Regions from separate parts of the Lactobacillus sp. JM1 genome, predicted to be linked through region 4. Evidence: predicted binding sites of a transcription regulator. Region 4 holds the regulator's gene; each other region holds the start of a gene.

Region 1 (3,755 bases), 560 kb from region 4:
TATACTTTTTACCAAAGTCATGACGTAAGGTGTTTAAAGTAGCAAATAACCAGCAACGTCCTGATTGCATTTGGTTAGTAACATTATCAGTTTCCACTTCAACAGAGAAAACATCATTTAAGCGGTTAGTAACTGTTGGGTTAAATGAAGCTTCTAAAACACCGGAACGCATTGCTGCGCGAGAAACAACTTCATTGCGTGAATTATCAAAGTCATTACGGAATTGATCAATTTCTTGTAGGGTTAATTCATGAGACATGTAATTTTACACTCCTTTAATTTTTTTATCATGTTTTTCATTATCTTTACTATACAGCAAATGACGACTTAATACACTAATTTTGTTGAATGAAAGTAGCTTTCATAAGTATGACAAGGGACAATATGAAGTATAATATTGATAATAATATCGGAGGTAAGAACTATGAAAAAGAATATTTTTGTATCAGGAATTACCCTAATGACAATGCTTCTTGCTGTAGGTTGCAGCAATAGTGCCAATCAATCTAGTACTAATAACGAAGCAAAAAGCAGTAAGACAAGTCACAAGAAGAGTCATAAGGCTAAGAAACACACTACTAAGAAAGATAAGACTGATGTAGATACTGATGATTCAGAAACTACTAATTCTGATAAGAAGAGCGATAAGAGTAGTGAAAATTCAAGTAATACTACCAGCAAAAAGACTAATAAGAACAAATCAACTGACTCTAACAATTCTTCTGATTCAACTGGATCAACTAATTCGAACAATGCATCAAATTCAGCTGCATCTAACACCCAAACTAATGGTAATAGTCAAAATGCATCATCATCTCATAATGCTTCAGATGCCATGTTTAACAAGATGGTTTCTGACACAATTAAAGAGCATGGTTATTCAAGTAATTATGGTCCAGACAACTTTACCTTAATTGATGGTGGCAATGGTCAATACTCTTTAGCTGAAAAGTCAACTGGAACAATTGTTGGTCATTATTCAGTCAAGAATGGTGAACTTTACAAGCAAGACATTCTTACTGGAAACGATGTTAAGGTTAAATAATGGTTTACTATCAAAAAATGACGCCAGAAGGCTATCAAGAAATTAAAGACGAGATAGCCCGTTTAAAAAAAGATCGACCACGTAGAATTAAAATTTTGCAAGAAGCTCGTAGTATGGGAGACTTGTCAGAAAATTCAGAATATACGACTGCTAAGATGGAATTAGGGCATTTGCAGAGTCGACTGCGTTATCTAGATAAACAATTAAGATATTCAGAAATTATTCAAAAAGATAAAAGTGGCACAATTGATTTAGGTTCAAATGTAAAACTGCTTTTTGAAGGTGATGATGATGCGGAAGAATACCGGATTGTTGGTAGAATGGAAGCAGACCTGGCTAAAGGGAAAATATCTTTTGATTCTCCTTTAGGACAGGCCTTAATGAAGCAAAAAGCTGGTGCAACAGTAACTGTTGAAGCACCAGCTGGAAGTTATGATGTAAAAATTATTGCAGTAAATTAAAAAGCACCTCGCTTTGCGGGATGCCTTTTTTTGTAAGCAATCAAATTTATTCAATTGTGATTGTGTTTTCTTTGTCTTCTTCAGTTAATTTTGGCAAGGTAATGGTTAAAACGCCGTCGATGTCCTTAGCAGAAATTTCTTTAGAATCAACATCAGGAATACGATAGCTTCTTTGAATGTGACCAACGCTTCTTTCACGGTGAATAAGGTTGCCATTCTTGTCATCTAAGTTGTCAAATGAGTCGCGGCTACCTGAAACATTCAAGATGCCATCTTTATAAGAAACTTTAATGTCTTTCTTATCCATTCCTGGCATGTCGACTTTAACGATATAGTCCTTGTCTGTTTCAGCTACATCAGATTGCATAATGTTCTTAATTGAACTATCGTCAAAAAAGTCTTTTGGAAAACTAAACCAATCGCTTAATTGATCCATCATATTATCATTGTTACGATTCTTCATCATTTCGTTTGCCATAATAAAACTTCCTTCCATTACGCTCTCTACACTTTCTATTGTAGTAGGTCAGAATAGAATGTAAAATATTTAGCACTCTAATTGACAAAGTGCTAATTTTAGCACAAAAAAATAGGATTTAGAGTAATTCTAGATCCTATTTTTCATGATTAGTCTAAGTCTTTGCCGTTAGATTCAATAACTTTCTTGTACCAGTCAAAGGAATCTTTCTTTGAACGCTCAAGTGTTCCTTCACCCTTGTCATTTTTATCAACGTAAATAAAGCCATAACGCTTGTCCATTTGACCAGTTCCAGCTGATACTAAGTCAATGCATCCCCAAGGAAGATAACCCATCAAGTCAACACCATCTAAAACGACAGCCTTTTCCATTTGTTCAATGTGCTTTCTTAAGTAATCGATTCTATATGGGTCATGAACTGAGCCATCAGCTTCGCGTTTGTCATAAGCACCAAGACCATTTTCAACAATAAAGAGTGGCTTGTGGTAGCGATCAGTTAAGTGGTTAAGAGAAATTCTTAAACCTTCTGGATCGATTTCCCAACCCCAGTCACTACGTTGCAATGTAGGATTTTCAACAATTGCTTCTTGTAAGTCAGTTAACTCATCAGGTTTAACTTTCTTACTTGAGACAGTAGTTGATTGGTAGTATGAAAAGCCAACGTAATCAACAGTACCTTCCTTTAAGGCAATCTTATCTTCTTCAGTAATATCTGGACGGTAGCCATTTCTTTCAATGTAGTCTTCAACTGCGTTTGGATATTCACCATTAACGTGAACGTCAGAGAAGAAGTCACGTCTTTGTTCAAACTTATCAGCAAGTAAGACATCGTCTGAAGATGGAGTTAAAGGCCGAACAGGTGAGTAATTAATCATACAGCCAATTTGGAAGTCTGGATTAATCTTGTGTCCTTCTTTAACTGCTAAAGCAGAAGCAACTAATTCATAGTGAGCTGCTTGATACATTGCTGCTTCTTTTTCTTTATCGCCCATTCCATTCTTGAATAAAATTCCGGAGTTAGTTGCCATCAAGAAGTCATTGTTAAAACTAGATTGGTTGTCAATTTCGTTAAAGGTCATCCAGTACTTAACCTTGTTCTTGTAACGCTTGAAGCATACGCGAGCAAAGCGAACAAAGTAGTCAATTAATTTACGATTAGTGAAACCGCCATATTCTTTAACTAAGTGATAAGGAATTTCAAAGTGAGAAAGAGTGATTACAGGTTCAATACCGTATTTGTGGCATTCGTCAAATAAGTCATCATAGAATTTAAGACCTGCTTCATTAGGTTCTTTTTCGTCGCCCTTAGGAAAAATTCTAGTCCAAGCAATTGAAGTACGAAAAGCTTTAAACCCCATTTCAGCCATTAATTTGATATCGCCCTTGTAATGGTGGTAAAAATCAATAGCATCATGGTTAGGGTAGTTCTTACCAGGGATGACGCCATCTGTGATTTCACGTGGTTTAGTTGCGGATCCTACAGTCATTACATCGGCAACTGACATTCCTTTCCCGTCTTCATTCCATGCACCTTCAAGTTGGTGGGCAGCAACAGCGCCACCCCATAAAAAGCCTTTAGGCATAGTGTATCCAGTCATATTCAATACGTCCTTTCTAAAGTAAGCGTTTTCGAAGTTCATTCTACAAATTAAAATCTGACTTGTAAAGCTTAAAAGTATAGAATTTTATTTTTCATAAGAAAACAGTCTTCATTGTTGCAACCGTTTTCAATTAGTGGTATTATACAGGTGTTGTCTGAATTGTTCGGGAA
Region 2 (3,755 bases), 370 kb from region 4:
GAACGAGTTACCTTAGTTGGGTCGATGATACCAGCCTTAACCATGTTTTCCCACTTGTCAGTTGCAGCATTGTAACCAATTTCTGGGTCTTCATGTTCTAAGTGATCTAAGATAACAGCACCGTCTTTACCAGCATTTTCAGCAATTTGACGTACAGGAGCACCTAAAGCTTTCATAACGATGTTTACACCAGTTTGTGCGTCTTGGCTATCGCCCTTAACATTACCTTGAATGGACTTCATAACATCAACTAATGCAGTACCACCACCAGCAACGTAACCTTCTTCAACAGCGGCACGGGTTGCGTTCAAGGCATCTTCGATTCTGTACTTTCTTTCCTTTAATTCAGTTTCAGTAGCAGCACCAACCTTGATAACAGCAACACCACCAGCAAGCTTAGCAAGACGTTCTTGTAACTTCTCACGGTCAAAGTCTGAAGTAGTGTCAGCAATTTGCTTCTTAATTTGGTCAACACGCTCACTAATAGCATCCTTTGAGCCAGCACCTTCAACAATAGTAGTTGAATCCTTAGTTACAGTGACCTTGCCAGCCTTACCTAATTGATCAATCTTAGTGTCCTTTAATTCAAGACCTAAGTCTGAAGAAATTACAGTACCACCAGTTAAAATAGCGATATCTTCAAGCATTGCCTTACGACGATCGCCAAAGCCAGGAGCCTTAACAGCAACAACATTAAAAGTACCACGGATCTTGTTCAAAACAAGAGTTGGAAGAGCTTCACCATCAACATCATCAGCAATGATTAATAAGCTCTTACCTTGTTGAACGATTTCTTGCAATAATGGCAAGATGTCTTGAATGTTAGAAATCTTCTTGTCAGTAATTAAAATGTAAGGGTTGTCTAAGTCTGCTTCCATCTTATCGTTATCAGTTACCATGTATTGTGATAAGTAACCACGATCGAATTGCATACCTTCAACTACTGAAAGTTCAGTATCAATACCCTTTGATTCTTCAATTGTGATAACACCATCGTGACCAACTTTTTCCATTGCGTCAGCAATTAAGTTACCAACTTCAGTTGAAGCTGATGAAACAGAAGCAACTTGAGCAATTTCATCCTTGGTGCTTACCTTGTGACTGATCTTGTGTAATTCGTCAACAGCTGCCTTAGTAGCAGTTTCAATACCGCGACGAATACCAACTGGGTTAGCACCAGCAGTAACGTTCTTCATACCTTCACGAACAATTGCTTGAGTTAAAACAGTAGCAGTAGTAGTACCGTCACCAGCAATATCGTTAGTCTTTTGTGCAGCTTCAGAAACAAGCTTTGCACCCATGTTTTCAAAGTGATCTTCTAAGTCAATACTCTTAGCGATAGTAACACCATCGTTAGTAATGTCAGGAGCACCATAGCTCTTTTCCAAAACAACATTTCTACCCTTAGGTCCTAAAGTTGTCTTAACAGTGTCTGCTAATTTATCAACACCCTTTAATAATGAGCGTCTTGCATTTTCAGAAAATTTAATGTCTTTAGCCATATTTATATGCCACCTTTTATTTCTAATTTAATTACTTAACGACAGCTAATAAGTCGCTTTCACGAAGTACTAAGTACTTTTCGCCTTCGTATTTCAAGTTAGTGCCAGAGTATTTATCAAAGAATACTGTTTCACCTTTTGCAACTGACATAGGAATTAAGTCGCCGTTTGCGTTGCGCTTACCATTTCCTACGGCAATAATTTCACCCATTTGAGGCTTTTCTTTAGCGTTAGAAGCCAGGACAATGCCTCCAACTTTTTCTTCTTCTTCGTCTTTTACTTTAACGATCACGCGATCACCAATTGGTTGTAACACGTTAGTCCCTCCTGTACATATTTAATCTATTATTACATCACTTAGCACTCATATCTCATAAGTGCTAACTTACATTTACGATAGTACCTTGTTTATAAAAGAAAAGCAAGTATTTAGACACAAAAATTAGCACTTTTCTTGCTTGAGTGCTAAAAAGTGCCAATTTACTTGAATCTTTGTTTGAATTTTAATATGGATTGTCTTGTTCTTGTTTTAATAAAACTAAAACTTGCAAAAGATTTAACCGAGTTAGCAAAAGCTGCAAAACGACTGATAAAGGCTATCCACGATTTGTGGAAGAAAAAATAAGCAAACAAAAAAGCCGCTTGATGACTTTTGGCAGAGTTGAAAGCGACTTTTTAGTTTGCTAATAGTAATTTTGCCACTGCACTTTTAGCGGCTTGTGCTTCGGAGAGCTATTACCAGTAGCTCTCCTTTTTTATACTACAAGTATTTTACAGCAAATTAATTTTTACTTCAAATTAGAGCTGATTGACTTTTCTAGTTCTAAACTCTCTTAATAGTAACATCCCCCATATTAGCACGACCTTGAAGTACTAATGTTGGACCTTCTGCTGGTTGATCACCATCAATAGTGAAATCACCAAATTTATGTTCAAGTTGATCATCAACTCGCCAAGAAGTTGGAATGTAAATATTTATATCTCCCATCGACATATTGATGTTAGCAAGTACTTCATCCCCGGCAGGCTTAGCTGAATCAAGATATACATTAACATCTCCCATTGAAACATTCACAGTCACCGTTTCTAAGTGTTGCGAATGAACATAACGTGAAGTAGAAGACAACTTTTCGCTAATCACAATATTGTCATCATTATCTGAACTAGACGTATCAGAAAATACATGCTCAGCCTTAAATTTATGTGGTGCCTTCAAGTCTGACCAATTAGCATTAACTTTTTCACCATTGATAATCACAGTCGGCTTCCAGCTTTTTTTGAAGATTAATCTCAAACCTCCCCAAATTAAGAATGCTGCTAAAAGTACTGTCCAAGGAACAATACGTTCAATATGAAGTGGTTTAGCATAAATAATTAATAGGAAAGCAATTGAAAAGATGCTGCCGCCTAAACTTTTATTAATTAAAGAAGTAATTAAGGTTGCTCCAAAGACTACTGTCCAAAAAATTGCCCAAAAGCCTAATTCTAATGGCATCAAGTGGAGCTGATCTAAAACTAAAAACGCAGCTGCCGCAAGCAAACCTAATCCCCAAAGAATTCTTCCAAAACTGGCCTTTCTCATGATAATGCCCTTCTCTCTTTTAATCTTTCATTTAAATCTCGGTAATATCTTCTTGAAACATAGACTGTCTTATAGGAATCATGAAACTTAATCTGACAATTAGAAATCGATTTAGTAACAGCGTAAATCTGATCTAAATTTAAAATAGTCGATTTCGATACTCGCATGAACTGCCCACTTAATAAGTTTTCTAGTTCATATAATTTATACTTAACAAAATATGCATTCCTCGTCGTATGCGCCATTACCTGCTTAGCGTCTGTTTCAAAAAAGAGAATATTGTTAATACTTAAATAATAAGAAGTATTGTCCATCATCCCCTCAATTTGATCAGGATGTTCTGAATCAGTTTGAAGTTGATGATATATTCTTTCTACTTCAGGCGTTAAGCTTTTAGCATGAATTGTTATTTCTGTCTCTTGCTGATCTGGATCAAGTTCAAGCTTAACTTTCACAATTCTCACTTCCTTGTTTCGTTCTTGATATTTATATTAAACATGAATATAAGATTAAAATCTAGTGAAATTGACTAAGTGGTCATTTTAAAGTTCTAAGTGGTCAAAAAAAGAAGCATGACCCTAAATACGAGGGGAAAATTTAGGCTATACTTCTTTAGTTTAATAAATCAATATTCACGATAAGCTGGAGCCTGATAATCCTCCATAAACTGC
Region 3 (3,755 bases), 550 kb from region 4:
ATACGCAAGTGATGTAAAAAAAGAACTTACTAGTCTGCCAGTTCATCCAGAACATGCTAAGGCAGAATTAGCAGCTTTTTTGCGAATGAACGGAGTACTTAGTCTTCATGACCATCAATTTAGTCTAGATATCACAACTGAAAATCCAGCCATTGCTAGAAGAATATTTTCTTTAATTAAAACAGCCTATGGAATCGAGCCGCTGCTAATTGTTTCTAAGAAAATGAAGTTAAAGAAAAATTATCAATATTTAGTTAGGCTTCAAAAACAAGTTCATGAAATTTTAAGTGATCTAGAGATATTTGACAGTGATAATGGCTTGATTACCGGAATTCCTGAGAAGATTATGACATCGGAACAAAGGGCAATGTCATACTTAAGAGGAGCTTTTTTAGCAGCTGGAAGTGTGAATAATCCTGAAACGAGTCGATATCATTTAGAGATCTATTCTCTTTATGAAAATCATAATAATGATTTACTGGAATTAATGAATAGTTTCTTTTATTTAAATGCAAAAGCTACAAAAAGACGTAATGGATATATTGTATATTTAAAAGAAGCTGAAAAAATTGGTGATTTTCTACATATTGTAGGTGCCGTCAATGCAATGTTAGCATTTGAAGACTTAAGAATTATGCGGGATATGCGTAATTCGGTGAATCGGTTAGTAAATTGCGATACAGCAAATTTGAAGAAAACCGCGAATGCAGCAGCTAAGCAGGTTGAGGATATTCAATTAATTGAAGAAAAAGTGGGGTTAGAAAATTTGCCAGAAAAATTGGCAATCCTAGCACACTTTAGATTAATGCATCCTGAACTTTCACTCAAAGAAGTTGCAGCTCAGGTTCCAGATGGCCCAATTTCAAAGTCAGGAGTTAACCACCGTTTTCAAAAAATTCGTGAAATGGCGCAACAGTTAAAAGAAGAAAATTAGTCAAAAAAATAGAGCTCACATCTATCGTGAGCTCTATTTTTTGTTAAATTAAACTAGTCTTTCTTTTGGTTAACCAAAATTTCATCAATTAGACCATAGTCTTTAGCTTCTTCTGCAGATAAGTAATTATCGCGTTCAGTATCTTTAAGGATCTTATCAAGAGGTTGACCAGTAGTTTCATGTAATATTTGGTTAAGCTTCTTACGACTCTTCAAGATTTCATTAGCTGCAATTTGAATGTCTGTTTGTTGACCTTGTGCACCACCTAAAGGCTGGTGAATAAGAACTGTTGAATTTGGTAATGCAAAACGTTTACCTTTAGTTCCGCTAGTCAAAAGAATTGAAGCCATTGAAGCAGCCATACCAATTGCAATTGTAGATACATCTGACTTAATAAAGTTCATTGTATCCATAATTGCGAGACCAGAAGTAATAACACCGCCTGGAGAGTTAATGTATAGAGAAATATCTTTAGTATTGTCTTGTGCATCTAAGAATAAAAGTTGAGCGATGATTGAGTTGGCCATTTGGTCGTTAATTTCACCGCTAAGCATAATAATCCTATCTTTTAATAATCTTGAGTAAATGTCGTAAGCACGTTCACCACGTGCAGTTTGTTCAATAACTGTAGGTACGAGCATTAATTTTACCTCCTAAACAAAATTAGCACTCTAATAAGTACAGTGCTAATTAAATCATTTACTTTTAATCATGTCAACTAATCAAACTTAATTTTATGTAGAAAAAATGAACGATATAGCAAGCATATCGTTCATTTAAAGTTACTTCATTAATGGGTTAGTTCCATCTTCTCTTTTTTTGATTGCTGGCAAAATTAAGCCTAAAACAATCAAGATAATTGGAGTAATGATGTTAAGAAATAGGGTAAATGGATCTGGTGAGTAGATTCCTAAAATACAACATGCTGCTGTAACAATAAAACACCATATCCCAGCTGTATAAGCTAATCCTTGATTCTTTGTCATTTGGTAAGAAGTATCAAACTTCTTTTGTTGCTTTCTAAGTGCAATATATGCTGCGAATACCCATAAGTAACGCATTGGCATTGTAGTTGAATTTAATTTAACTAATTGAGCCATAACTGCCTGTGCATCAGGTAATAAAGCTTGTGCTGCAATTAAACCACCTGAAAGAATTACAACCATCCAGATACCGTTAATGTAGGCACCATGTTTATTTATCTTAAGAAGCTTCTTAGGAATGAAGTTTTTAGCTTCTTTACTACCTAGTAGCATTCTTAAAGGAGCATCAATACTAATAACTAAAGTAGAGAATTGGCCAATAACGTTACACCATGAATAAATATACATAAATAAACCACCAACATGGTAATACTCGCCTAAACGTTGAAAGGCCATGTAAGCACCATTTGAAATATATTCGTTTAGATTGTTGTTAACAACTTTAGGATCAAACATTAAAGCCATAGCAAAAGTTCCTAAAATTGCAGAAACCATGACCATAATTGCTAAAGCCATCATTGCTTTAGGAAAGTTTTTGGTTGGATTTTTAACTTTGTTTACATAAGGAGATATCTTTTCACATCCACCGACAGCAAAAACTAAAATTGAAAGAGATGTTAAATATTTAAGGTTGAATGTGGGCATTAAACTCTTCCAATTAAAATTGATTGAGTAATAACCAGCATGGGGGTTAATTGCTGGTGCAGCAAACATCATAATAATAAATAAAATTGACATGATGAACATTGATGATCCAGCGATAGTGGCTAAACTTTTAAGTACTGGGATACCTTTAGTAGTAACCCAGCAGAAAAAGAGGAAGACCACTAAAGTGGCAAATTGAGTCCAAGCAGTTGGAAGACCATCATACCATTTAGTGTTGCCGAAGATTCCCCAAGCCATGGCTCTTAAGCCACCAGTACCTTTACTTGAAATATATACTACGTGGCATGCCCAATATGTCCACCCAGCGTAATAGGCCCACTTTGCACCCATAGTAGCATTAACCCATGAGGAAACACCACCATTAGCATTTTTAAAAGTTGCACCTAGTTCTCCAACCATTAATGCATAGGGAACAAAATATAACAGGAACATTAATATCCAGCTGAATATAACTTTGGTACCGTCAAAGTAAACATAACCGTTAACAACGTTACCGAAGCCCCAGACAGTTGAAAATGCCATCATCGCTAGCGTTGGCCAGAGCATTTTTTTGGCATTAGACTTTTTTTCTTCTTCGATCATAAAATAACCTTTCTGTCTATGTACATAATTAACACCAAATTTAATTATAACGAAAATGCTTACAGATGATAGATTTTTTCTAAATAAAGTGACAAAATACAAAAAAAGACAGCCAGATTGACTGACTGTCTCGTACTATGCGCCCCCTGAGAGTCGAACTCAGATTTTAAGAACCGGAATCTTACGTGCGATCCATTACACTAAGGGCACGACAAACTAAAATAAGTATATCAAAAAAAGAAGAAAGTACAAATTAATTATTCTGAAGGATATATCTTGAATTTAAAAAAAGATATTGCTATACTAAAAAATGTCGAGAGAGAAATGTGAATCTGAAGTTAATCAATTCGCGTCTCTCTAATATTTTTAAGCTTTTTGGGTCGCTGACCGTCATATGGCGGTATCAATTTTGACCCAATAGAGGGAGCGAGCAATGGACTCGGATTTAACCTTGTTGCAAAGCTTAGTTCCTGATGTTTTAAAAATAATTCGGCAACGTTTTCTTGTTCTTGAACAGATTTCGCTGTTAGCTCCAGTTGGGCGACGAGTTGTTGCTAAAAAATTAGGATTAAGCGAGCGCAATGTGCGAA
Region 4 (3,755 bases):
AAGGTCATATACTAAAACTTTTTCATCATTTTCATCTTTATCAAGACCATATGCTAAAGCAGAAGCTGTTGGTTCGTTGATAATTCTTTGAACATTTAAACCAGCAATCTTTCCGGCATCTTTAGTAGCTTGACGTTGTGCGTCATTGAAATAAGCAGGAACAGTGATAACTGCATCAGTTACCTTTTCACCTAAGTAATCTTCAGAAAACTTTTTAATGTATTGCAAAATAAAGGCTGAAATTTCTTGTGGAGTATATTCCTTGTCGCCAACCTTAACCTTGTAACCTTCTTCACCCATATGGCTCTTAATTGAAACAATAGTGTTAGGGTTAGTAATAGCTTGACGCTTAGCAACTTCCCCAACTTGAATTTCACCATTCTTAAAGGCAACTACAGAAGGAGTCGTACGGTTACCTTCTGGGTTAGTAATAATCTTAGGTTCTTTTCCTTCAAGTACGGCAACAGCTGAGTTAGTCGTACCTAAGTCAATACCAATAACTTTTGACATATATGTAACTTCCTTTCTTATTGAGCCACTACAACCATTGCTGGTCTTAATGTTCTATCTTTATATTGATATCCTTTTTGTAAAACTTTAACTACGTGATCCTTTTGATCATCATTTTCTGCTGCAACAGTTTGAACAGCTTGATGTAGTGCAGGGTCAAAAGTTTCACCTTCGGCTTTGATTTCAGTGATTCCTTGATCTTTCATTGATTTAACTAATGAGTCAAGTGTCATCTGAACACCCTTTTGGAGTTGCTTAGCTGCCTCATCATCTGCTTTAACAGCTAACGCGCGTTCTAAGTTATCCATTGCTGGCAAAACTTCTTTAGCGAGGCTTTGAGATTCATATTTAATCAATTGCGCACGCTCTTTTGCATAACGTGCTTGCATATTCTGAATCTCAGCTTCACTACGTAGATATTTATCTTCAAGATCCTTATTCTTAGCTCTCAATTCAGCGATTTCTTTTTCATAATCTTTTGCTGGATTTTCCTTAACTTCCTCTTTCGGAGTTACTTTTGGATCTTTCTTTGGTGCCTTATCTGGGGTCACCTCGTCTTTTAAATCTTTTTCATGCGGAAACTCTTCTTTACTCACAGCTAACCTCCTTACTTAAATCTACCATAATAATCTAACAATTTCTTTGCTAGTTCATTCCTAAAATACTCGAGTAATCCGATCATCTGCGAGTATGGCATGTTAGTTGGTCCAAGTAATGCTATTGTTCCTTTACCATATTTACCAACGCTATATTGTGCAGTCAACAAACTATAATCTTCAAGTAGATCTGATTGTAATTCAGAACCTAACTTAACTTGAACTTTCGACTTTGAATCATTCTTAATTTCATCTTTAGGATTAAAACCAATCAAGCTTGAAATAGCATCATTTTGATCAATTAATTTGTAGAGAGATTTAACTTTAGCTAAATCATCACTTTCATAATTACTCAAAAGATTAATCTGACCATCCACATACATTTGCTCACTAGCAGCATCCTTAATAACATCTTGAAGCAAATCCAAAATTTCAGTTGCTGATCCACCAGCAACTAGATGGTCTGCAATTCTCTTAAGTAACACTTCATTAACTGAACTAAGTGGCTTTCCAACTAATTGATCATTAATTAGTCGAACTGCTTTTTCAATCTCTTCCCCATTTGTATGATGAGGTAACGTGTAGATTTGATTCTTTACATTACCGTCATCCGTAACTAATATTGCCATCACTTGATGGCTTGAAAGGGGAACGATCCTAAAACCAGTTACTTTAACCGAGCGAGTTTCAGGACCCGCTGCAAAAGCAGTGTAGTTAGTTAAATCAGACAGAATTTTTGCAGCTTCTTGTACGATTTCATTAACTTGTTGAAAGGGTTGGTCTAATTGATAAATAATTCGATTATAGACGGATGCTGGTATTTTTACGGGATTAATCAAATGATCTAAGTAATACCGATAACCAGCAGTTGAAGGAATTCTACCACTTGAAGAATGAGTCTTCTCAAGTAGTCCCTTTTCTTCGAGTGCCGCCATTTCATTTCGAACTGTAGCACTTGAAACCTTGACAGGCAGTTGATTCATCACGGTCTTAGAACCTACTGGCTCATGAGACTGAGTAAAGTCCATAATAATAGTCTTTAAAATAAGTTCTTGCCGTTCAGTCAACATTTTCTCGCCCCCATCATTAGCACTCTTCTTCCTCTTGTGCTAACAATTAATATGATACCATAACTTAGCAATTGTGCAAGCAGAGTGCTAATTAAATTTGTTTTTTATAAAAAAAGGTAAGCAACAAGTGCTTACCTTAATCATTTAATTGGTAGTCTAATTACAGTTTTACGCCTTTCAGTCTTAGTTCTCCTTGGATCACTTAAATATATTTCATGATGATAGCGTGGATTTTGAATATCTATCTGATAATTTTCTTTTTTTACAAATCGATGTATCTCTTCAATTGTCGCTGGCTCATCATCATAACTACCAATGTGCATTACCTGAGCGCAAAGTCCTTCATCATAAGTAAAGAATTTAACTTGAGAAAAATCTTGCTTTTTCTTCTCAGTAGCTGTCTTAACTGCCCAATTAAATTCTTTTTCTGTAACAAAATCAGGCAGTCGAATCATCGATATCCAGGCGAAGTTCTCCTTGTGAGCATAATCAATTTTTTGCTTATCTTTTGACCACCATAGTCCTTCAAGTGGTGGCACTACATAATCAAAATATCCTGGAATTTTATGCTCATTTTTTTTGCTCATCTTGATAGTATAGGCAAGCCCATAAAGTAATTCTAACGCCTTGTGATAAGTCCCATCTTCCTGATTAGGATCTCCACTTCCTGAAACTGCGATGTAATTCATTTTAGGAATCTTAATAATTTCAGGTTGCTTTTTTGGATGATACAAATTTTTATATTCTTTTTTATAATCAAATGCCATTTTTATTCTTTCTATACAATCTGCTAGTCATCTACCTTTAATTTTATCCGTTTACTTGCTACTTGACTAATAAAATACTCATCATGCTCAACTAAAAGCATCGCTGGTTTGACCTTCTTTAAAACATCAATTAATTGATCTTGGTTAAACACATCTAGGTAATTTGCTGGCTCATCCCACAGATAAAGGTCAGCCTCTTCAACTAATGACTTAGCAATGGCCACTCTTTTTTGCTGCCCCATGCTCATTTCTTCAATTCTCGTCTCAAAACTTGTTCTAGGAAAACCCATTTTTCTAAGCATATTAAGCATTTTCTCATAAGACAAATGTTCCTTTTGAACAAATTCTGCCAAAGTGCCTGAATATTCTACAAAATTTTGTGGTAAATAGGAAATTTTTAAACCATTAGTTAAACTTAAAATTCCTTGATAAGTTACATCTATATTTTTATTTAAAACACTTTTCAAAAAAGTAGATTTTCCCGATCCATTTTTTCCTTCAAGGGAAACAATTCCTCGTTTTTTAACAATTAAATTTAGGTCTTTAAATAACTTTTTATCTTGAACTTTCAAATCTAAATGCCGAGTTTCTAATAAAGTCGAGTGATAGTTTGGTTGAAAATTCATCTCTAATTCTGGCACAGATTCAACATTCCTTATTAAACCTTTTCTATCTTGGATATCTTTATTCATCCTTCTTTCAATATTTTTTGATCTTTTCATTATCTTAGCAGCCTTATGACCAAAAAATCCCTTATTAATATCTGCATGAATTTCATTCTTATGTGCACTAGCTTTTTTATTATTTTCTGA

The links. Region 4 encodes HrcA, which represses chaperone genes, less so after heat shock. Its sites were predicted from a motif close to TTAGCACTCNNNNNNNNNGAGTGCTAA; they were not measured.
Region 1: the regulator HrcA is predicted to act here: its motif matches at 2,054-2,080, upstream of F3I00_RS01045 (Hsp20/alpha crystallin family protein).
Region 2: the regulator HrcA is predicted to act here: its motif matches at 1,860-1,886, upstream of groES (co-chaperone GroES).
Region 3: the regulator HrcA is predicted to act here: its motif matches at 1,598-1,624, upstream of clpP (ATP-dependent Clp endopeptidase proteolytic subunit ClpP).

What each region holds. Positions count from the first base shown of each region.
Region 1 is NZ_CP044412.1:223,340-227,094, forward strand. Features, by position in the region: gene F3I00_RS01030 (C1 family peptidase) at 1-259, opposite strand, end outside; gene F3I00_RS01035 (hypothetical protein) at 425-1,045, shown strand; gene greA (transcription elongation factor GreA) at 1,045-1,506, shown strand; gene F3I00_RS01045 (Hsp20/alpha crystallin family protein) at 1,553-1,984, opposite strand; gene F3I00_RS01050 (6-phospho-beta-glucosidase) at 2,134-3,582, opposite strand.
Region 2 is NZ_CP044412.1:420,444-424,198, reverse strand. Features, by position in the region: gene groL (chaperonin GroEL) at 1-1,502, opposite strand, end outside; gene groES (co-chaperone GroES) at 1,534-1,818, opposite strand; gene F3I00_RS02130 (hypothetical protein) at 2,326-3,084, opposite strand; gene F3I00_RS02125 (LytTR family DNA-binding domain-containing protein) at 3,081-3,539, opposite strand; gene F3I00_RS02120 (TIGR00730 family Rossman fold protein) at 3,710-3,755, opposite strand, start outside.
Region 3 is NZ_CP044412.1:1,339,265-1,343,019, reverse strand. Features, by position in the region: gene whiA (DNA-binding protein WhiA) at 1-934, shown strand, start outside; gene clpP (ATP-dependent Clp endopeptidase proteolytic subunit ClpP) at 988-1,575, opposite strand; gene F3I00_RS06885 (APC family permease) at 1,717-3,165, opposite strand; gene F3I00_RS06880 (sugar-binding transcriptional regulator) at 3,599-3,755, shown strand, end outside.
Region 4 is NZ_CP044412.1:788,223-791,977, reverse strand. Features, by position in the region: gene dnaK (molecular chaperone DnaK) at 1-510, opposite strand, end outside; gene grpE (nucleotide exchange factor GrpE) at 528-1,106, opposite strand; gene hrcA (heat-inducible transcriptional repressor HrcA) at 1,118-2,176, opposite strand; gene F3I00_RS04005 (GyrI-like domain-containing protein) at 2,317-2,943, opposite strand; gene abc-f (ribosomal protection-like ABC-F family protein) at 2,967-3,755, opposite strand, start outside.